One region of the Bacillus sp. JJ1521 genome, then DNA from elsewhere that is predicted to be linked to it. Evidence: riboswitches for the same ligand, from Rfam matches in the RefSeq annotation. Region 1 holds a riboswitch; each other region holds the start of a gene.
What was found. A riboswitch is a leader RNA that binds a small molecule or an ion and turns the genes downstream of it on or off. The one in region 1 is predicted to bind cyclic di-GMP.
Positions count from the first base shown of each region.

Region 2: another riboswitch for cyclic di-GMP. It lies ahead of V7147_RS17970 (hypothetical protein); the one in region 1 lies ahead of V7147_RS14190 (anti-repressor SinI family protein).
Region 3: another riboswitch for cyclic di-GMP. It lies ahead of V7147_RS10415 (hypothetical protein); the one in region 1 lies ahead of V7147_RS14190 (anti-repressor SinI family protein).
Region 4: another riboswitch for cyclic di-GMP. It lies ahead of V7147_RS02410 (sensor domain-containing diguanylate cyclase); the one in region 1 lies ahead of V7147_RS14190 (anti-repressor SinI family protein).

Region 1 covers NZ_JBALOX010000096.1:5,620-10,139, reverse strand. The annotation lists gene V7147_RS14205 (metallophosphoesterase family protein) at 1-705, shown strand, start outside; gene V7147_RS14200 (metallophosphoesterase) at 786-1,760, shown strand; gene V7147_RS14195 (helix-turn-helix domain-containing protein) at 1,809-2,138, opposite strand; gene V7147_RS14190 (anti-repressor SinI family protein) at 2,269-2,409, opposite strand; cyclic di-GMP riboswitch class I at 2,445-2,534, opposite strand; gene V7147_RS14185 (YqhG family protein) at 2,913-3,707, opposite strand; gene V7147_RS14180 (DEAD/DEAH box helicase) at 3,685-4,520, opposite strand, start outside.
Region 2 covers NZ_JBALOX010000140.1:1,672-6,191, reverse strand. The annotation lists gene V7147_RS17980 (sensor histidine kinase) at 1-721, opposite strand, end outside; gene V7147_RS17975 (DUF5305 family protein) at 864-1,976, opposite strand; gene V7147_RS17970 (hypothetical protein) at 1,991-2,404, opposite strand; cyclic di-GMP riboswitch class II at 2,462-2,543, opposite strand; gene V7147_RS17965 (hypothetical protein) at 2,718-3,323, opposite strand; gene V7147_RS17960 (signal peptidase I) at 3,601-4,520, shown strand, end outside.
Region 3 covers NZ_JBALOX010000067.1:37,557-42,076, forward strand. The annotation lists gene V7147_RS10405 (SIS domain-containing protein) at 1-69, opposite strand, end outside; gene V7147_RS10410 (hypothetical protein) at 427-1,257, shown strand; cyclic di-GMP riboswitch class I at 1,535-1,620, shown strand; gene V7147_RS10415 (hypothetical protein) at 2,066-2,299, shown strand; gene V7147_RS10420 (HU family DNA-binding protein) at 2,693-2,965, shown strand; gene V7147_RS10425 (hypothetical protein) at 3,264-3,542, shown strand; gene V7147_RS10430 (sigma-70 family RNA polymerase sigma factor) at 3,892-4,425, shown strand; gene V7147_RS10435 (DUF4179 domain-containing protein) at 4,418-4,520, shown strand, end outside.
Region 4 covers NZ_JBALOX010000011.1:103,864-108,383, forward strand. The annotation lists gene hpf (ribosome hibernation-promoting factor, HPF/YfiA family) at 88-648, opposite strand; gene V7147_RS02400 (CBO0543 family protein) at 1,182-1,670, shown strand; gene V7147_RS02405 (CBO0543 family protein) at 1,667-2,140, shown strand; gene V7147_RS02410 (sensor domain-containing diguanylate cyclase) at 2,170-3,255, opposite strand; cyclic di-GMP riboswitch class I at 3,267-3,354, opposite strand; gene V7147_RS02415 (hypothetical protein) at 3,640-3,987, opposite strand; gene fliS (flagellar export chaperone FliS) at 3,987-4,388, opposite strand; gene fliD (flagellar filament capping protein FliD) at 4,423-4,520, opposite strand, start outside.

The DNA of each region.
Region 1 (4,520 bases):
TTTATTTCTGATATTCATGGTAACGCATTAGCTCTAGATGCAGTTTTGAACGATATTCAAAGTAGAAATGTTGATAAAATCGCTGTTTTAGGGGACTTTTGCTTTAGAGGACCTGAACCAAAGCGTTCTTTGGAATTAGTAAGGAAAATAACTACAGATGTACTAAAAGGAAATGCTGATGAGTGGGTAGTTCGCGGTGTAGATGAAGGAGAAGTACCAGATGCGGCGTTAGAAATAATGAAAAAGGAGAGAGAGTGGACTTTTTCAAAACTTGATGATGAAGCGATTGACTATTTAAAAAATCTACCGACCGAACTTAATTTTCAACATAAAGGGGTAAACATCCACGCATTTCATGCCACACCTGATAGCCTGTTTGAAATTGTTAAGCCCGATGATAAAGACGAAATGATTGTTGAAAAACTAATGAAGAACGAGGCAGATATTTACATTTATGCCCATATTCACAAACCATTTATTAGATTCATAAACGGTAAATGCATAATAAATACAGGAAGTGTTGGACTGCCCTTCGATGGGCAAAATAAATCTTCTTATGCACTAATTGATATTGGAGAAGATGACTACGAATGTAGAATTGTAAGGGTTTCTTATGATGTTCAAAAGGTTATTAAACAATTCGATGAAATGGACTATCCCAATTCTGAATTAATGATTACTCTTTTGGAACAAGCAAAAGTTTAGTTCAATTAATTGCGGAATAGGAAAAAATGAACTAACCGCCATTTTGAACGTAGGTATTATTTGAATCTGGAGGTACTACCTTGAGGAAAAAAAGAGTAATTATCGGATTGTTCCTAATTACTTTAATAACCATAGTATTTATCGTTTGGGATAATCGTCGATTTATAGTTGTTGAGCAAGACATCTTTATGAAAGACCTACCAAACTCCATAGAAAACTTTCGGATTCTGCAAATTAGTGATCTTCATGAAAAAGAATTTGGTTCTTCCCAAAGCAAATTAGTGAACAAAATCAATGGATTGGATTATGACGCAATTGTTTTTACTGGGGATATGCTGGATCATCCGGAAAGTGAAAATGTAGACGGCTTTTATCAACTACTGGAAGGGATTAAAAATAAGGAGAATGCTTGGTTTGTCCCAGGAAATACCGATCCTAATAGTTACCAGTTTGAGGGAGAATTACAAAAAGGTAAATTTATTCAAGGGATGGAGGCAAGAGGTGTTTATTTATTAGAAACCAGTGCAAAGATTGAAATGGGTGGAGATGCTGTCCATTTCGTTAACTTTGAATTATCAATTACCAAAAACCCGGAACAAAAGATGGCTGGAGTTATATATCCTAGTTATCAGTTTGAACCCTGGTATGTGGATTATATACGGGATCAATGGTCAACATTACAAGAAACATATAAAACAATAGTGGATAAGGACATCGTAATCGCATTAAATCATTATCCTGTACCAGATCCAAGAATTAATTTTATTCAGAATGACCCTGAAACCAAGTGGCGTGATTTTGATCTCATTATCGCTGGTCATTATCATGGGGGGCAATTACGTATCCCTATAATTGGGGCTATTTTCATCCCGGATCCATGGTACAGAAGGAATGGCCTTTTTCCACCGCAGGATCGGGTAAAAGGGCTGTGGGAGTATCAGGGAACTAAGCAATATGTTAGTACTGGATTAGGGAGCAGTGATGCTTTACCATTTTTGAAATTTCGTTTATTTAATACACCGGAAATTAATCTATTAACATTAAAAGGGAAATAAAAAAGCCCTTCAAGAGATGAAACCTTTTCACCCTCCTGAAGCGCTTTTTTATTTGTTGGTATTTTTCCATTTGTTAAATTCTAAGAATGCCCTAAATTCATCCTTTGAAACTCCGGATTTCATTGCTTCTTGTACAAGTTGTGCCCAATCAGAATCAAGATCTTCTATTTGAACTTCGTGATCCTCGTCGTGGAGTAGAGTATTTACTGATACCCCAAGGACCGCGGAAATTTTCTCTAAAAATTGAATAGAAGGATTTGATTGAAGGTTGCGTTCGATGGAACTTAAATATGATTTTGCAACCCCAGCTCTTTCAGCGCATTCAGATAAGGATAATTTTCTTTGCAATCGGTATTGTTTGATACGTTGACCAATCATAAAATCCACCTTCCTCCATTTATGATTATAACATAAAATGAAGAGGTTTGTTTTGTATGACGAACGAATTATTCAAATATTTTGCGAGAAACTACGTTTTTCTAGGAGTAGGAGCGGGTTTCACTGTTCTTTATCCAATCAATGAGTCAAGCCCGTCAGCTTTTTCTGCAAAGAATGCTTTGATTTCATTCACACTAATTCCCATATCTAGTGCTTCTAAAATTAGATCTACCCATTCTTGATCGAGTGTTTCGTTTTCTACTTTAATCATACTTTCCAATACCCTCCCAAAATACAATTAGTATTCCAGGCAACCCAGCCGTCGTAATTGGAATCTCCAACCTTAGACCTGTGACTTTGCGTCCCTATTTTTCAATAGGTTTGCCTTTTTCTGTTCGAACCTCAGCTGACCGACCTAAACCGATAGTCCATATATGTATAGAACCTTTGTATTACATTTAGAAGTATAAAACATGGATAATAATATTTCTGTAAAAAACTGTCGATTACAAAATATTCACAAAACACAAACAATTACTTGTCCAATGCATCGAAAAATGCCCACTTTTTCCTATTTATGTAGAATAGACTCGAAGGATAGGGAGAAGGACCTAGGATTTGTTAACTATGAGAAGAGGTGGGTTAATACATAACGACGTTTCGATGTGGCTTTTTGTAAATTTTCCAATTAAATGTAAGGTATTTGTCGAACGATTTATTTAAAAAACACCCCAAAAAAATGTAACCTACCCCCAAATATGAGGATAGGCTATATTACATCGCATTTTGACAAAGATAAAACAATCCGCCATTGATGATTTCGACAAGAACTTTTGGTTCGTACTGATCCCTTAGTGCTTCTTTTTCAATTTCATAGCTTTCTGGTTTTTCGTCGATTCCCTCGTAAAAAGCATCTAACAGGGCTAAGTCCTCATTCCAACGCTGTCTTGCTTCATCTGCCCATGCGTGATCCTGTGTTTCCACAAAACCTCTCACATATTGCTGAAGTCGATTGATACCACTTTGTGGCTTAACCAACGGGGACATCGTATACGTTAGATCTGGTATTTTCGGAGTAAGTGGCAGTTTTTCAATCTTCTCCTGAAAATCCTCAACAATGATTCCGTTAATAAGCTGCAAGCCGAGTGACATTAATACATCACGCTTACGGTCACTTTTATAGGAAACCTTCACGTTTAACCCGATCCATGGGTAAAGTGGTGTGTTTCCTTGGGTTCCAGGTGGTGTTTGCTGATACAATCGAATGTAGCTTGCTAGTTTTTTTGTTGATTCAAAAATTTGATGCAAACGGGGGGCGCCAAAGTGGATGAAGTCACCCTTTACATTTTCGGGTGTTTGGTCCCGGTCTGTAATTAACGTTAGCTTCATTGGATTCGGTTCTCCACCGGTTTTTTCAACATATGTCCAATAAAAGGGGCGATTCATGAGTTGCTTATCTAAATCAATTGTCAATTGGACTGTCATATGCCCGGAATGTCGTTCAAGAATTTCACAATGATTTGATATAAAATATTTCTCTAGAAAATTAACGATTTCCTGTTGCTGCACGCTGCTCACCACCATTTTGTTCTTCAAAACTAATAATCGAAGTTAAATTCTCCATCTTAATTTTCATTTCACCCTCGCTCCGAGAACGAAGCATGATGTCCTGAATATGATCTTCAATATTACCAAGATCGAGCCTTGTTAAAATATCATCCAACTGCCCAATGACACGCTCAAACAGATTAATTTTTTCATATAACAGCTTCAAAATATGCTCTTCAACCGTATTCTTGGTTGCAAAATTATAAATATGAACATCTTTTTCCTGACCAAGACGATGAATACGCCCAATGCGCTGCTCGAGTCTCATCGGATTCCAAGGGAGGTCATAGTTGATAATATGATTACAAAATTGCAGGTTAATTCCTTCTCCACCGGCTTCAGTTGCAATTAACACCTGGAACTTCCCTTTAAACAATTCTCTCATCCAATCCTTTTTCCCGCGCTTGAATCCGCCTCTAAAAGGAACCGATGAAATTCCGTTTTGCTGGAGGAACCATTGTAAATACATTTGGGTTGCACGATACTCCGTAAAAATAATCACTTTATCATCAATTTGCTTAATTAATTCAACTGCTTTTTCTGCCTTTGAGTTTTGCGTTACCTGTTCAACCTTTTTCATGAGTCCCAATACCATATCTGTAGGGGCGGCAGCACTGCCATCCTCATTCTTTTTCTCGAGCATCTTCTTCAATGTAAAATAGACGGCCTCACGACTACTGCAAGCCTCTCTTTGTAAGGTCAGAATCGAGAACATACTTGAAGCAAAGCCTGAAAAGCTAGACCGATAAGCAGAAATCGCATTATATAGCTCTT
Region 2 (4,520 bases), on a different contig from region 1:
TGTTAATCTTGTGAGTAAACGTCTTTCTTTTCATTCGAATCTGGTTCCAATTTCCTTTTAGATAACTTTCTAATTGGTGATTATTAGTCAAATTTTCAATAAAGCTATTCTTTTGATTATGATCCGTAATCCAAAAGAATACTTCATCACTTTGTGTACATTTTTTTATAGCTAAAGTTACTTCTTCCACTAACTTATTTATACTCTTCTTAGAATTAAAATTCTCCATAAGATGGTAAAGTGACATTACATGTTCTATGGTTTGTTTATATTTTTGATTCATATCCGTCAAATTTCTATTTACATTTACCAGTTCTAACTGCTGGTTGTTTAGCAAAACCTTTTTAGCATATAACTCCTTCGTTAGATCTGAAAATAGTTTTACCAGCAATGTTGTAAGTAAACAAACTAGATAAAAATTAGATTTTTCCTGCAATAGCAAAACAATATCAATTTGAAAAAGTTGATAGGTAATTAATGTTGTGCTTCCTAGGTAGAAGGTTAAGGCTCCCCAGCAAAAATATGTTGTATGAAAGCTTGCAGCTACTAATACTGGGTTAAGAGCATACCATATAAAGGGACTTGAAATACCTCCCGTGGGAAATAGCAATAAAGTTAATCCAAGGAGTTCAGCTAGCACTGTCCACTTCAGTATTGTATTATTTTCAAAATACTTCCTTTGTATATCTGTTATTATCCAAGCAGCAACACATAGAGACAAAACCACACCAACTTTAAAGTAAAAGGGTGATTGTGGCCCTAGTAAATATAAGATAGATGTCAGGGAAAGCGAAATAAATCGAAAAACAAATACAAGATTCACTATGCTGGTAGGACCCTTTTTTAAGAATTGATAGAATATATTAACCACTAGCATACTTTTTATCACTACCTGCTATTTTTTCAGTATCCGAAACTCTATTGACCTTATCGGTTTCATAGGTATATAAATAATCCCCATCAACAATAAAATATAAAGAAATATCTCCTTTTTCATCTCTATTTGAAAAAATAGGGAGCTCCTTTTCATCGGAAATTTTTATTATTGACTTGAAAGAATCCAACACGAAAATTGATTTTTGGGTTAGATTTATTTTTTGTAAAACTGGAATAATTCTATTTGCATATCGTTTATTGATTATGTCCAGTTCAGACGTTTCATTTAAGATAGAGTTTGCTTTTAAATTTTTCCTACTATAAACCAATACTAATAATAAGAGAATTGAAAATAAGGTGCTACTTATACGTACAAAACTTAAAGTGAAAGCTTTGCCAAATATTTTTATAAAATTAGGAGCTACCTCTGAGGAAGTCACTGTAAGCATTGATGTAAAGTTTTTTTCACTAGCCAGCTGGATTTCTTCATATGAATATTGAAATACTAGCCTATCCTGCAACTGAAAATCCTCCTCGATTTCGACACCATTAATCGTCCCCTGAATATTAGGCAATACTTCAAGTGTATACTGACCTGGTACAATTCCTGTTTCTTCTTCTACTTGCTTTATAAATGCTTTAACCTGTTCAAGATCAATCTTATATGTATGATCAACTACTAATATATCTGTACCTCTCTCTTCAAATGCTTGTTTTTGTTCTAATGGGAATTTCCTCTCCCAAATATCACCTGCATTAATCAGCAATTGAACTTCATGTGTTCCCATTGCAGTAACTTGTCCTTCGGAATATATTGTTGATTTTAAATGAAAGGGAATTGCTGCCGTAATCTTTTTAAAGAATGTTTCTCCCACATCAACTGTCCCGCCGTTTGGATAAAGGATGTTTGGTGTAATCTCAGCCTTATAGTCAAAACCTGTCTCAATTTGTGCAAGATTGTCATTAATCTGGACAGTAGTTGTTGCCGGCTGCAAAAAAGAATAGATTGTAAATACGACAGATACGACCAGCAAAATTATGATAACCATGGATAGTTTGTTTTTATATCTCTTTAGCTTAATTGAAAAACCTTCTATCATTTTTAACACCTCTCTCATGTTTCACCAATTCGTTCGGGTATTGTTGATTTAATTTCAGCTCTTCCACCATCCCAGTGGATGTTTAGCTTTATCGTTCCTCCAATTCGATCCTCTAGATTACCAGGTATAACAAACTCTTTAACTCCTCCTGGTCGTATTTGATAAGAATCAATTTCAGCTGCTTCAATTATCGCTTGGTCTGGATTATCTAGTAATTCAATACTCACTATTTTTATGGAACTTTCTGTCCTATTTATGACTGTAAATCTATTATCTTTTCCATAAGTTACAGAAATAGGCGCATTTTCTTCAGTGGCAATTGATAATATTGCCTCATTCGAGATTTCAGATCTTGAAAAACTATTCGTTTGAATTAGAAGTAATGATATCGACAAAAATACTATCAAAAAAGAAAAGATTAGCTTCAAATATTCTCCCTCCCGACTTAATAAAAATGGCCTAATTAAATTGAACAACTTGTCCAAATTTAATCAGGCCGGTTGCACCAATAACTCCATACGCCCAAGGTGCCCAGATACAGGACGTATTTCACAGTTTCCATTACATAATCCATTTTACATAGTCTATTATAACTATTGTTTTCTGAAAATTTTGTTATATTATGGCATTCGTTTGTTTCTATTTTTGTAAATATTTGTAACCTTTTCTCGAAAGAAATATTAAAAGTAAAAAAAAGGAAGAATAATGGCGGACCATTTATTCTTCCTTTATCCTATCTACTTATTTTGCTTCAGTTTCTACAATGATAGATCCAAGTACTTCTTCTTGTGAAACTTTAGCGCCGCTAGGGATATTGATTTTCACTGCGACACTTCTAACATTCTGTAAACCAGAACGAACTTCTGGGCCTACATTTTCAAATACTAGAGATTTGCCTTGTTTCCCCCAAGTAGGCTCAGGAGATGCTGCTCTTGGGTTGTGTGATGTACCAAATGTAACATATTGTGCTAGGTCGCCTGTAGCGCGAACTGTTACATTCACTGTTTCAGCGGATTTGTTTCTAATTGTAAATACATGGTTCCATTGGTATTCACTATTAGGCTGAAGACCGTGGAATTGTGCTTCGCCAGTTCCACCATTAATTCCTTTACCAAATTGAAAGAAAAGTTCGCCATCCTTCATGACAGTTGTGTCATCTTTTGCCCCAGTTTTATTTTCCCATGACCAAGGTGCGTCTTTTTGGAGTGTTACTAGTGCAGTATCCGTATTAACAATTTTCAATTCTGCAGCATTTGTTACAGTTGCCTTGTTGTAAGACATTGCCGCCATCACACTCGAGATGGCTAGTAGGAACACTACCATTAATAATCCTTTTTTCATTTTCATTTTAAATTCCTCCCTTTATTTTTCCGGCTTTGTTAGCCTTCGTTATAATCCTAGTATAGAAGGTTCTACTCTTCCTTTCGTCACTCTCAAGTGTGCAATTTCCATATCATTCGTCTACTTTTGCAATCTACTTTTTACTAGTATCTTGGTCACTTTTTAGCACCCTATCATTCTACTTTCTGTAATAAAAGGTATACTTTTGTACCAGTTGAATTCTACTTTGGAAGGCTTATTCTACTTTGAATTTACAATAAAATAAATTGTGAGGAGGAATTCTATGAAATTATTTTCCAAGGTTATCAATGTACTATTAGTTTCAGTTGTTTTATGTACCTTACTTGCTGCAGTTGGTTCAGCTATCACAAAAGAGCCTGTCCTTCTAACAGTCATCCGATCAAATAGCATGTACCCTGTTTGGGAACGAGGCGACATGGTGATAGTTGAAAACCTCAATATAGAAGACAACATAAGTGAAGGGGATATTGTCTTTTTCAAAGCTGAAAAAGGAAGTCTCGCTCCAAAAGGTTGGATTGCCCATCGAGTAATAGGCGGGAATACAGAAGAAGGTTTCATTACCAAAGGTGATGCAAATAAATTTTCTGACCAAGAAGCAGATGATACTGGTCCTATTGAAAGGGAATGGATTGCCGCAAGAGCAGTGGAAATTGGTGACAATCCAATAGTTATCGATAAAATAGGCTTCTTATCCTTATGGATGGAAAAATATCAAGGCAATCCTTTGCTTTTACCAGGCTTTGCATTAATTCTTGGTATTATTATTGCAGTTGGGGAATTGAAGCCTGGACCAAAACGTAAAAAGAAAGGTAAAGGAATGGAGCTACAGCTCATCTATTTTATAGGGGGATTATCGATTTCTATTATTGTAGGTGGCACAATGATATCTTCCGGACATACCTTAAATCAAGTTTATGAAGTATCTGAACAAAGTCAGGGAGTAATGACGGGCAGTGATGTTGGTATACTTAAGGTTGGTGACTCCGTATCTCGCCCGTTATCAGAAATAAAGAATGAGGGAATCTTTCCTTTAATAGGAGTTATAACTACCAATGACAAACAAATTAAATTAAGTCATAAAAAAGTGACTTTATCAAAAGGACAGCAAATCAACACTAATTATACAGTAAATGCAAAAAAAACAGGCAAGTATAAATCAACCATTAAAGTAGGGTTATTTTA
Region 3 (4,520 bases), on a different contig from region 1:
CTTGTCCTTGTTATCAACGATCATCTGTAATTGGGTTGGAATCCGACTAATGGTATCCAGCATACTCATCGAATCACTCCTTAGCTGTTTTGATACCTTAATGTTAAATCCAATAGTCCTAAATATCCATATCCATTTTTGCACTATTAATGGTGCAGAAAAATGATTTAGGGGTGGATGGGGGACTGTTCCGAAGTTTACCTTTATTTTTCCGAGAGAGGGATAAGAGGATTGGTTCTTTTGTCTCTATGAAAAGAATCCGTTAGATTATGTGTTTTTATACCTACATATCCATCTTTTTGAATATTAGTTTGAAATTTACAGGACTTGGTATTACCATAAAAAGCGAAGCAGTTAACTTACTTAGGTCCAGTATTATAAAGATTATAATAAACTCAATTAAAATTATCATATGGAGGATTTACAATGGAAATCATTGAGAAATTAATTCAATCAAAGACAGGAGATATAGAAACCTGTGAGGATTCCTATTTTTTTGATCAAAATTTTGTTGCTGTGATAGATGGGGCAACAAGTGTCTCAGGTCGCTATTATGATGGGAAAACACAGGGACAACTAGCTACAGGTACTGTGAAACAAGCGATTGGTACCTTATCAGGTAATGAAGATTTCAGTGAAATCTTGGAGGTTATTAATACGTATTTTGAAACTTTATATCAATACATGGGGATTGCTGAAGAAGTAAAGACCACTTCCTATCTTCGTCCAAGTGCAGCCATGATTCTTTATAGTAGGCAGAGAAGTAAAATATGGATAGTAGGAGATTGCCAGTGCTTCTTTAGTGGAGACATTTACCAAAATATTAAACATATCGATGAAGTTTTAGCAGAAGCAAGGAGTGTTGTGGTTCAGGCTGAAATCATGAAGGGGAAAACAGTGGAAGAGATTTTAGAGGTAGGAGATTTTGGGTTTGACCTCATCAAACCTTTAATTCAAAAACAATATAACTTCCAAAATGCCGATCCGAATCATCCCCTTAGCTATGGAAGTGTAAATGGTAACCCGATCCCTCAAGAATTAATAAAAACTATTAAGGTTCCAGAAAATGTGACAGAACTCTCGTTGGCAACAGATGGTTATCCGAAAATTTGGGGGACTTTGGAAGAAACAGAAGCAGAATTAGCCAGAATAATTAAAGAAGATCCACTATGTATTTATGAAAACATGTCAACAAAGGGTATGGTAAAAGGAAATGTATCATTTGATGATAGAACCTATATAAGAATTAAACTGTAAGGATAAGAGTGCGTATCAGACTTTGTTATTTTTCCTTGCAAAGCTCTGCACCTATTAGTTTGCAAAAAACACCCAATAAAAAGTAGTCTATAACCTATGGACAAGCCTATAATACAAACATTCATAATTAGATCATTGAAAAGAAAGGTTACAACAATTTGTTCAGAAATTATTGTAATCTATTTGGTAATTACTTCACTTCGAATAAAATTTGTTGAAATTTAGCGAATTTTGTCTTATTCTATATAAGTCAAAAGTACTACATATAAAAATACTATACCGAAAAAGGCAAACTTATCGAAAGGTAAGGACGCAAAGCTACGAGCCTAAAGTTCTGATAACTATGATAGCCGAGTTGCCAAAAAATTTGTGAATAAATATATCGGTTATAGAAATAACCATTATTCAAATTTATCCACCATCTTTTTTGGTGGATTTTTTTATTAAAAACAAAAGAGTTTCTATAAATGGCTATTAAAAGAATCTTTATTAATACGAAAGAAGGTTGAAATAAGGTGAAGACTATCAGTAAAGAACAAGTTTGTTTTAAGTGTTAAGAACTAAAATCCGTTAATGACTTTTATGATAAAGGAAATCGCTTTATGAATTGTTCGGAATGTCGTAGGGCTAGATACAATAGAAAAAAGTCGCTTTAAATATTATTAAATAAAGTGAAACAAACAAGACAGTATGTTTAAGAATGATCAAAAACTCATATCCAACTGTAAATATAAATTAGTATGGTAGTTAGTTTAACAGATATTGGCTGCTCTAGCCTTGATTTTTATATAATAAGGAGATGTTTATCTTGACTGTGTTATTTGGAACTGTTGAATATTTCGAAAAAGAAATAGTGAACCAAATGTCTACTCAAAAATTGCAAAATTTGTCTGTTATTAAAAGTTTAGAATTTGCCTATTTATCGGTAAAAAGTGAAATTACGAATGTTTTTATATGCAGTGATATATTTCGGAAGGATTTATTGGTGAATATTGAAAAAGCATATGAAAAGGTTAGAGGTTCTATGGTTGGTGTTGATTAAAGGTTTTAGTTGAGCTTTTTGAAGGTGAATTAAAACCAAAATTGTATGTGTCTACAGGTGAAGAAGTAACCCCAAATATGGGAACTGCATAAGTCTAGGTACCCGTCTCCTTGAAGAGAGGGTTATTTTATTATTTGAGGTATTCTCTTAACTCTTTGGGATTCAATCCGATATTATAAGTAATGTAATATTAGAGAATATCGTAAAAGATGAAGTAGTTCCTGTTGTAAATGGATATCTGGATGAAGGAACTAGTATATACTGTGGTGATGTATTGAATAGGAATGATCAACATTGTTAAATGGACGAATGGTATTAACAGAGAGGAACTTATCCTTTTTGTTTATATAATATAAAAAAGTAACACTTTGAGGCATGAAAGGAGAAATACACATGAATAAGACAGAATTGATCAGTATTGTAGCAGAGAAAAGTGAGCTAACTAAAAAAGATTCAGCAAAAGCTGTAGATGCGGTTTTTGAATCAATCTCTAATACATTATCAAACGGTGATAACGTTGCTTTATTAGGTTTCGGCACGTTTGAAGTCCGCGAACGTTCAGCACGTAAAGGGCGTAACCCTCAAACTGGAGAAGAAATACACATTGCAGCAAGCAAAGTACCTGCATTTAAAAGTGGGAAAGCACTTAAGGACGCGGTGAAATGACTCTTTGAGCTCTAAATACAGAAGGGATTTAAGTAGTTTTCAAACTACAGTAAAATCCTTAAGTTCAAAAAACCCCTCAAAATATGTGAGGGGTTTTGTCTTTTTTGTTTTCAATTATTTATAATTCTTGCTACATATGTACTGATTTGAAATTTAGATTAAATGCACAATTAGTGTAACACCAGTTTAGAGAAGATATCGTACTAAAGGGGCGGGTTAGTTTAACAAGATAAATTGAAACTTAAAGGGCTTTCAATCTTAATTATTAAATTAAAGGGACTAATTAGGGAGGAATCTTATGATTTTCGTTATATTAGTGTTATACGGAATTATAGCTGGGTTTTTCATTTCAAAAAGAAAAATGAAAATGTCTCAAGCTGTAATACTAATGATAGCTTTCGCAATTCTTTCGAGTGTTGCTTTGGGTCAAAACTATACATTGAGTTTAATTCCTGAAGCTAATGATGGTATAGGGATTTCTAATTTTTTAGCTACATTTTTATTGCCAGCAGATGGTTGGACAAAGAATTGTTTTTATCAAAATTTGAATTATATCTTGGCATTTCTATCGCATTAATTCTCTTATATTTTATATTTGTAATTGTTGAAAAAATAAAATCGGATATTAAGACATAAGGCTTGTTGTACGAACGGGTGCAATAGTTGAAGATCGATGTTTAACTTCTGCTCGACAATCGGGCCATTTAATTGAGCAACAGCCTTAAAGAAAACTGGATATTCACAATAATTTATACGGAATATTACGGAAAATTATTTTTACCCCGTCATTATTTAGAACGGGGTTATTCGTGTTGTAGGTTTTGGAAATTAATAAACTTTATTGTCACTTTACAGCATTTTTTAATTATTTTGCAACGTTTCCACTTACCTATTCGACTTTATTGTGTACAGGAGGGGAAATTTAAATGGATATAGTTAAATTAGTACAAAAAGCAAATAAAGGTAATGATGAAGCATTCGAACAATTGATTAGTACTGTTCGCCATAAATTGTATCGGACGGCCTATTCATACGTTAGAAATGAACAAGATGCCCTTGATATTTATCAAGAAACAATTTATAAGGCCTACACTTCTCTTAAGATGTTAAAAAAACCAGAGAGTTTTCAAAGCTGGATTATAAAGATTCTCGTTTTTAAATCTATTGATTTTATTCGAAAAGAGTCCCGACATTTTACTACAGATAATGAGGAAATATTTGCTGAATTAATATCTAAAGAAAACATCGATTACATAGCTCATTCAATGGACTTATCAGAAGCCTTTAAATTCTTGGATCCCAAATACAAGACCATTATTTTGCTGAGGTATTATCACGATCTATCAATTAAGGAAATTGCCAAAATCATGAATTACCCAGAAGGAACGGTAAAATCGCACTTGAATAGAGCGCAAAAAGAGCTTAGGCCAATTTTAAAGGAGGGCTATTTTTATGAATAAAGAAAAGTTTAATCGATCTATCGATAACATAGACATACCACTTGAGAAGTTAGTTGCTAGGGAGAAGGCGGCTATGTACCTTGCAAAGAAAAGAC
Region 4 (4,520 bases), on a different contig from region 1:
AAATGTTTTTGGCTATGGGGGTTTTCCCCTATTTTTTCAAAAAAGAGGCAGCCTAATGAAAAGGCTGCGCTCTTGGAAATTTGTTATTTAGCTAGGTTCAATAATGCCGTACTTGCCATCCTTCCGGCGATACACGACATTTGTCGTATTCGTCTCCGCATTTGTGAAAACGAAGAAGTTGTGGCCGAGCATATTCATTTGCAGAATCGCTTCTTCACTATCCATCGGTTTCAAATCAAAACGCTTCGTACGAACTAATTCGTAATCCTCATCCTCCGGTGCTTCCTGAACAGCTGTCATCGTTCCAGCTCCACCATTAGCGAACATCGTCTTGGTAGAACCTTTCTCACGAAGCTTACGGTTGACTTTTGTTTTATGCTTGCGGATTTGACGCTCAAGCTTATCGGTCACAAGATCGATTGCCGCGTACATATCCTCATTAGACTCCTCAGCGCGAAGCACAAGCTGCGGCATCGGAATCGTAACCTCTATTCTATGATCCTTTGCATTATTTACTTTTAAGTTAACATTTACTTTGGCATTTGGAGTGCTGTCAAAATAGCGTTCAATCTTTCCGAGTTTCTTCTCAACATACTCTCGTAATGCTGGAGTTACCTCAATGTTTTCACCACGAACGTTGTAATTCATACATGAACTCCTCCTTTTAACTCTAATGCATTGGACACAGCCAAGACCCTTTTTAGGGTATCCAACCTGTGTATCAATATAACCTCTTATAAATTAAGGTTATATGTACTAATTCTACACACACCTCCCCAATTCCTGCTTTTTCGTAAAGGAAATTTGAAGAAATTGTGAATTTGTAAACATTAATTATGAGAGTGCGATGTCTAGTGATGGAACACCATTTGGTCAGGGGTCAGGCAAATCATCCCATTAAAAATGGACATAGTAATCCCACTACTCCTTTTTTATGAGTTTAATGTAAATTTGTAAACAATATGTGTAGGTGTAAAAATATATGCATGTCTAAGGCGAGTTATGAATGGAACTTGTGTGGTTTCTAAGATGAATGTGCTCGAAGAATTCTTCAGTAGTAGTATGTCCAAATTATGGGGGGAATATTGGCAAACTGGAAGTTATTTAACAGTAGTATAAATATGCAGGACAATGGATAAATTTTATCATCGCCTCACATATTAATTTTAAGGGTGATAGATATGAATTTCGACTATTATATACTTATATTATTGTGGATTGGCATACCGGTTGTGCTTTGGAAAGGGGTGCCCCGAAGCAGACTACGTGAAGCAATTGCTACCTTTTTATTTTTTCAAATGTTGACCTGGGTATTTGCCATCGGGCTCACATATGCAGGTTTACTTGAATCACCGGTTCGGTTTTTTCCACATGCATCAAAGGTCAGTTTCACAAATGAATTTTTAGTTTTTCCTAGTGTTGCTGTCTTTTTTCAGCTAAGCTTTCCCAAAAATGCAGCATATAAAAGGCGAGTGTTCCACTACATGCTATGGGTTGGCATCATTCTCTTCATTATGCTTTTATTGGGGACATTTACAAATACGATGACCGTAAACAAAGAAAGTATGTTAAGAAGCTTCTTTAATTTTATCATTGAATTATGGCTATGCCGCCAATATGTGTTATGGATAACCGAACAGCCTCTTCCTAGTGGGGTTAGAAGCTCATGAAGATGGAGCATATGATTTTATACATGATTTATGGATGTACTTTCATTTCATTAGCCTATATTCCAAAGAGTAAATGGAGAGAAGCAAGCATCGCCTTTTTGTTTCAACAGACTGTTACGTGGTCTCTTGGGTTAATACCTGTCGAATTCCATTTGCTTGAATACCCTGCTAGGGAACTCTCCAGCGTCAATGGCACTAGCTTATTATTTGAATTCTTAGTTTATCCGATTATCGGTAGTTTCTTTTGTATCTATTATCCACGAACAAATAAGAGGTGGAAGAAGTTTTTATATATAAGCGGCTTCTGTTCGGTACTAACCATATTGGAAGTCATCATTGAAAAATACACGGATCTTATTCATTATATCCATTGGGACTGGTATGTTAGCTGGCTATCTATGTACGCTACCTTATATTTATTATGGGTATTTTATAGCTGGTATTTTAAAATAGAAAAGAACCACACATAGTAGGAAAATTCTAAAAGTGTGGTCACGAATTAGTCACCTTTGAAAATTTGATAGTTGTTTTTTCCACGTTGTTTCGCCTGATACATCGCCATGTCGGCAAATTTTATTAATTCAATAGCATCTTTACCGTGCTGAGGATATAGGGCAATTCCTATACTAGGTGTGACCACTACATTTTTCCCCAGAATCACAATTGATTGAAATTGTTCGATAATCCGATTTGCCACCATCACACACTCATTCTCATTTGCGTCAGGCAATAAGACCATAAACTCATCACCCGCTAGCCTTGCTACTGTATCTTTTTGTGCAACGCTTTTTATTAGGTAATCCCCCGCTTGTCTAAGGAGCATGTCGCCTCCTTCATGCCCAAGTAAATCATTTACTTGCTTAAATCCGTCCAAATCAATAAACATCATACCAAACGTACCCTTGTTTTTTTCTGCCGTGGACATAAGATCATCCAGTTTATCCATGAATGCTCGGCGATTCGGCAAACCAGTTAACGCATCCTGATACGCCATTTGCTTGATTGTTTCAAATTCCTGATGTTGCACGGTGATATCCCGAGCGATCAATTCCCGAGCAGGATGTCCCTTAAAATCAACAACAGTAGATAAAGTCTCTAAGTCCAAGGTTGTTCCATCAATTCTTTTGATTTTAATATGATATTTAAGATGGCTGTTAGGATTTTTATTTAATTGTTCCCGATATTTGTTAATACTGTCCTCCGAATCGGGATGAACAAAGTCTTTTAGGTCACGGTTCAATAATTCAGATGAACGATTTGAACCCAATAACTTAACGCCGGAATCATTAATATAGAGGATTTTCCCTTTCCTATGGACAATAATCGCTTCAGGCGAAAATTGAACCAAGCGTTGATATTGCTCCTCTTGCTCATGCAATTGGCGAAGAATTTTCTTACCAGTATACAACGCCCAAAACAACAAGGCGATTTCGATTAGAGGACTCATAAGGTCGATAATGACTTCATAGTAACCCTTATCTTTAAAATGAAGAAATGTAATCACCTTATCATCTAGAAAATCCGTGATAGATAAAAATAAGATAAGAATAGATATGACAATAATCCGTTTACCGTATAACTCCAATACAGTCTCCTTTCGGCAATCCAGCCGTCTTAGCAGAAACCCCACCTTAGACCTGTGATTTTGCGCCCTCACCTTTTAGCAAGTTTGCCCTTATCGTTTTAAGCAGAACAAACTATTAGTAGTATGCAATGATTTGAAGGACGAGTAAATGAGTAATTATTGTTAATTGGCGTGAAAATAGAGTCAGCGCATGAATTTGTCCATGCGCCTCTCATAGATCGATACGTGCTGATCATTTATAAGCGTTGTTTGAATGGGGGCTTACATTTCTTCAGTAGTAGTTTATCTAAATTGTGGGGGGAGATTATTGGTTATATAGGAAAAAATGCCACCTTGAAAAAGATGGCATTTAAAGGGCAAAACTTATAACTCAAAAATGAAATTTCAATTTCTTTTATCAAAGAAACTACCATCCAAATTATAGGATTCATATGGGTTGCGGTATTTTTTTTGAGGTTCTTTTGATTTATTTAAAGTCAAAATATCTTGCTTAATTTCTGTAAAAAGGACTGTAAGCTTTTGTTTAATCACTTTGTCCATTTCGACAATTTTTTCTCCAATTCGTTTATCCTCTAAATTACTCGGCTGAACTATTTTAGTTAATGCCAAATCTCGTTTTTCTAAAAGTTCCATTATTTTTTCTATATACTCTTCCCTTTTTTCCTGATCAGGTTGTTGCTCCAAATGTAAAAGGAGTTTTTCGGTCAGAATATATAACTGGTTAATAGCCATTAAGCCATTCCACCCGTTTTAAATTGTTTAGCTCTATTTATACGAATAACCTCTTTCCAGGTATCACGAAATTCGATAACTAGATCCTCAGCTTCTTCTAATAGTTTTATATCATTATTGATATTAGCTTCAATTAATTTTCTATTAATAAAATCATATAAACGACGCATTTCCTTTGAGATTTCATAATCCATGTTTAAAGTAACCATTAGTTCACTAATAATGTTTTGGGCCTTACTTATATTAGTATGCTTACCCTCAATATTCTTTTCTTGTATTGATTTTTTAGCTAATGAAATAAACTTGAGGCATCCATTATATAGCATAAGTGTTAATTCACCAGGGGTTGCAGTAAAAACAGAATTATCCTGATACGTTTGATATGGATTGTGTACAGACATAAATCATTCTCCTTTCAATAATGCTAATTACTCCTTAGAAACCCATCATTCCCATAATGCTACTAGATTGCTCATTAAACTTTGCAAGAGCCTGTTCCATCGCAGTGAATTGTTTCCAATATCGATTTTCAA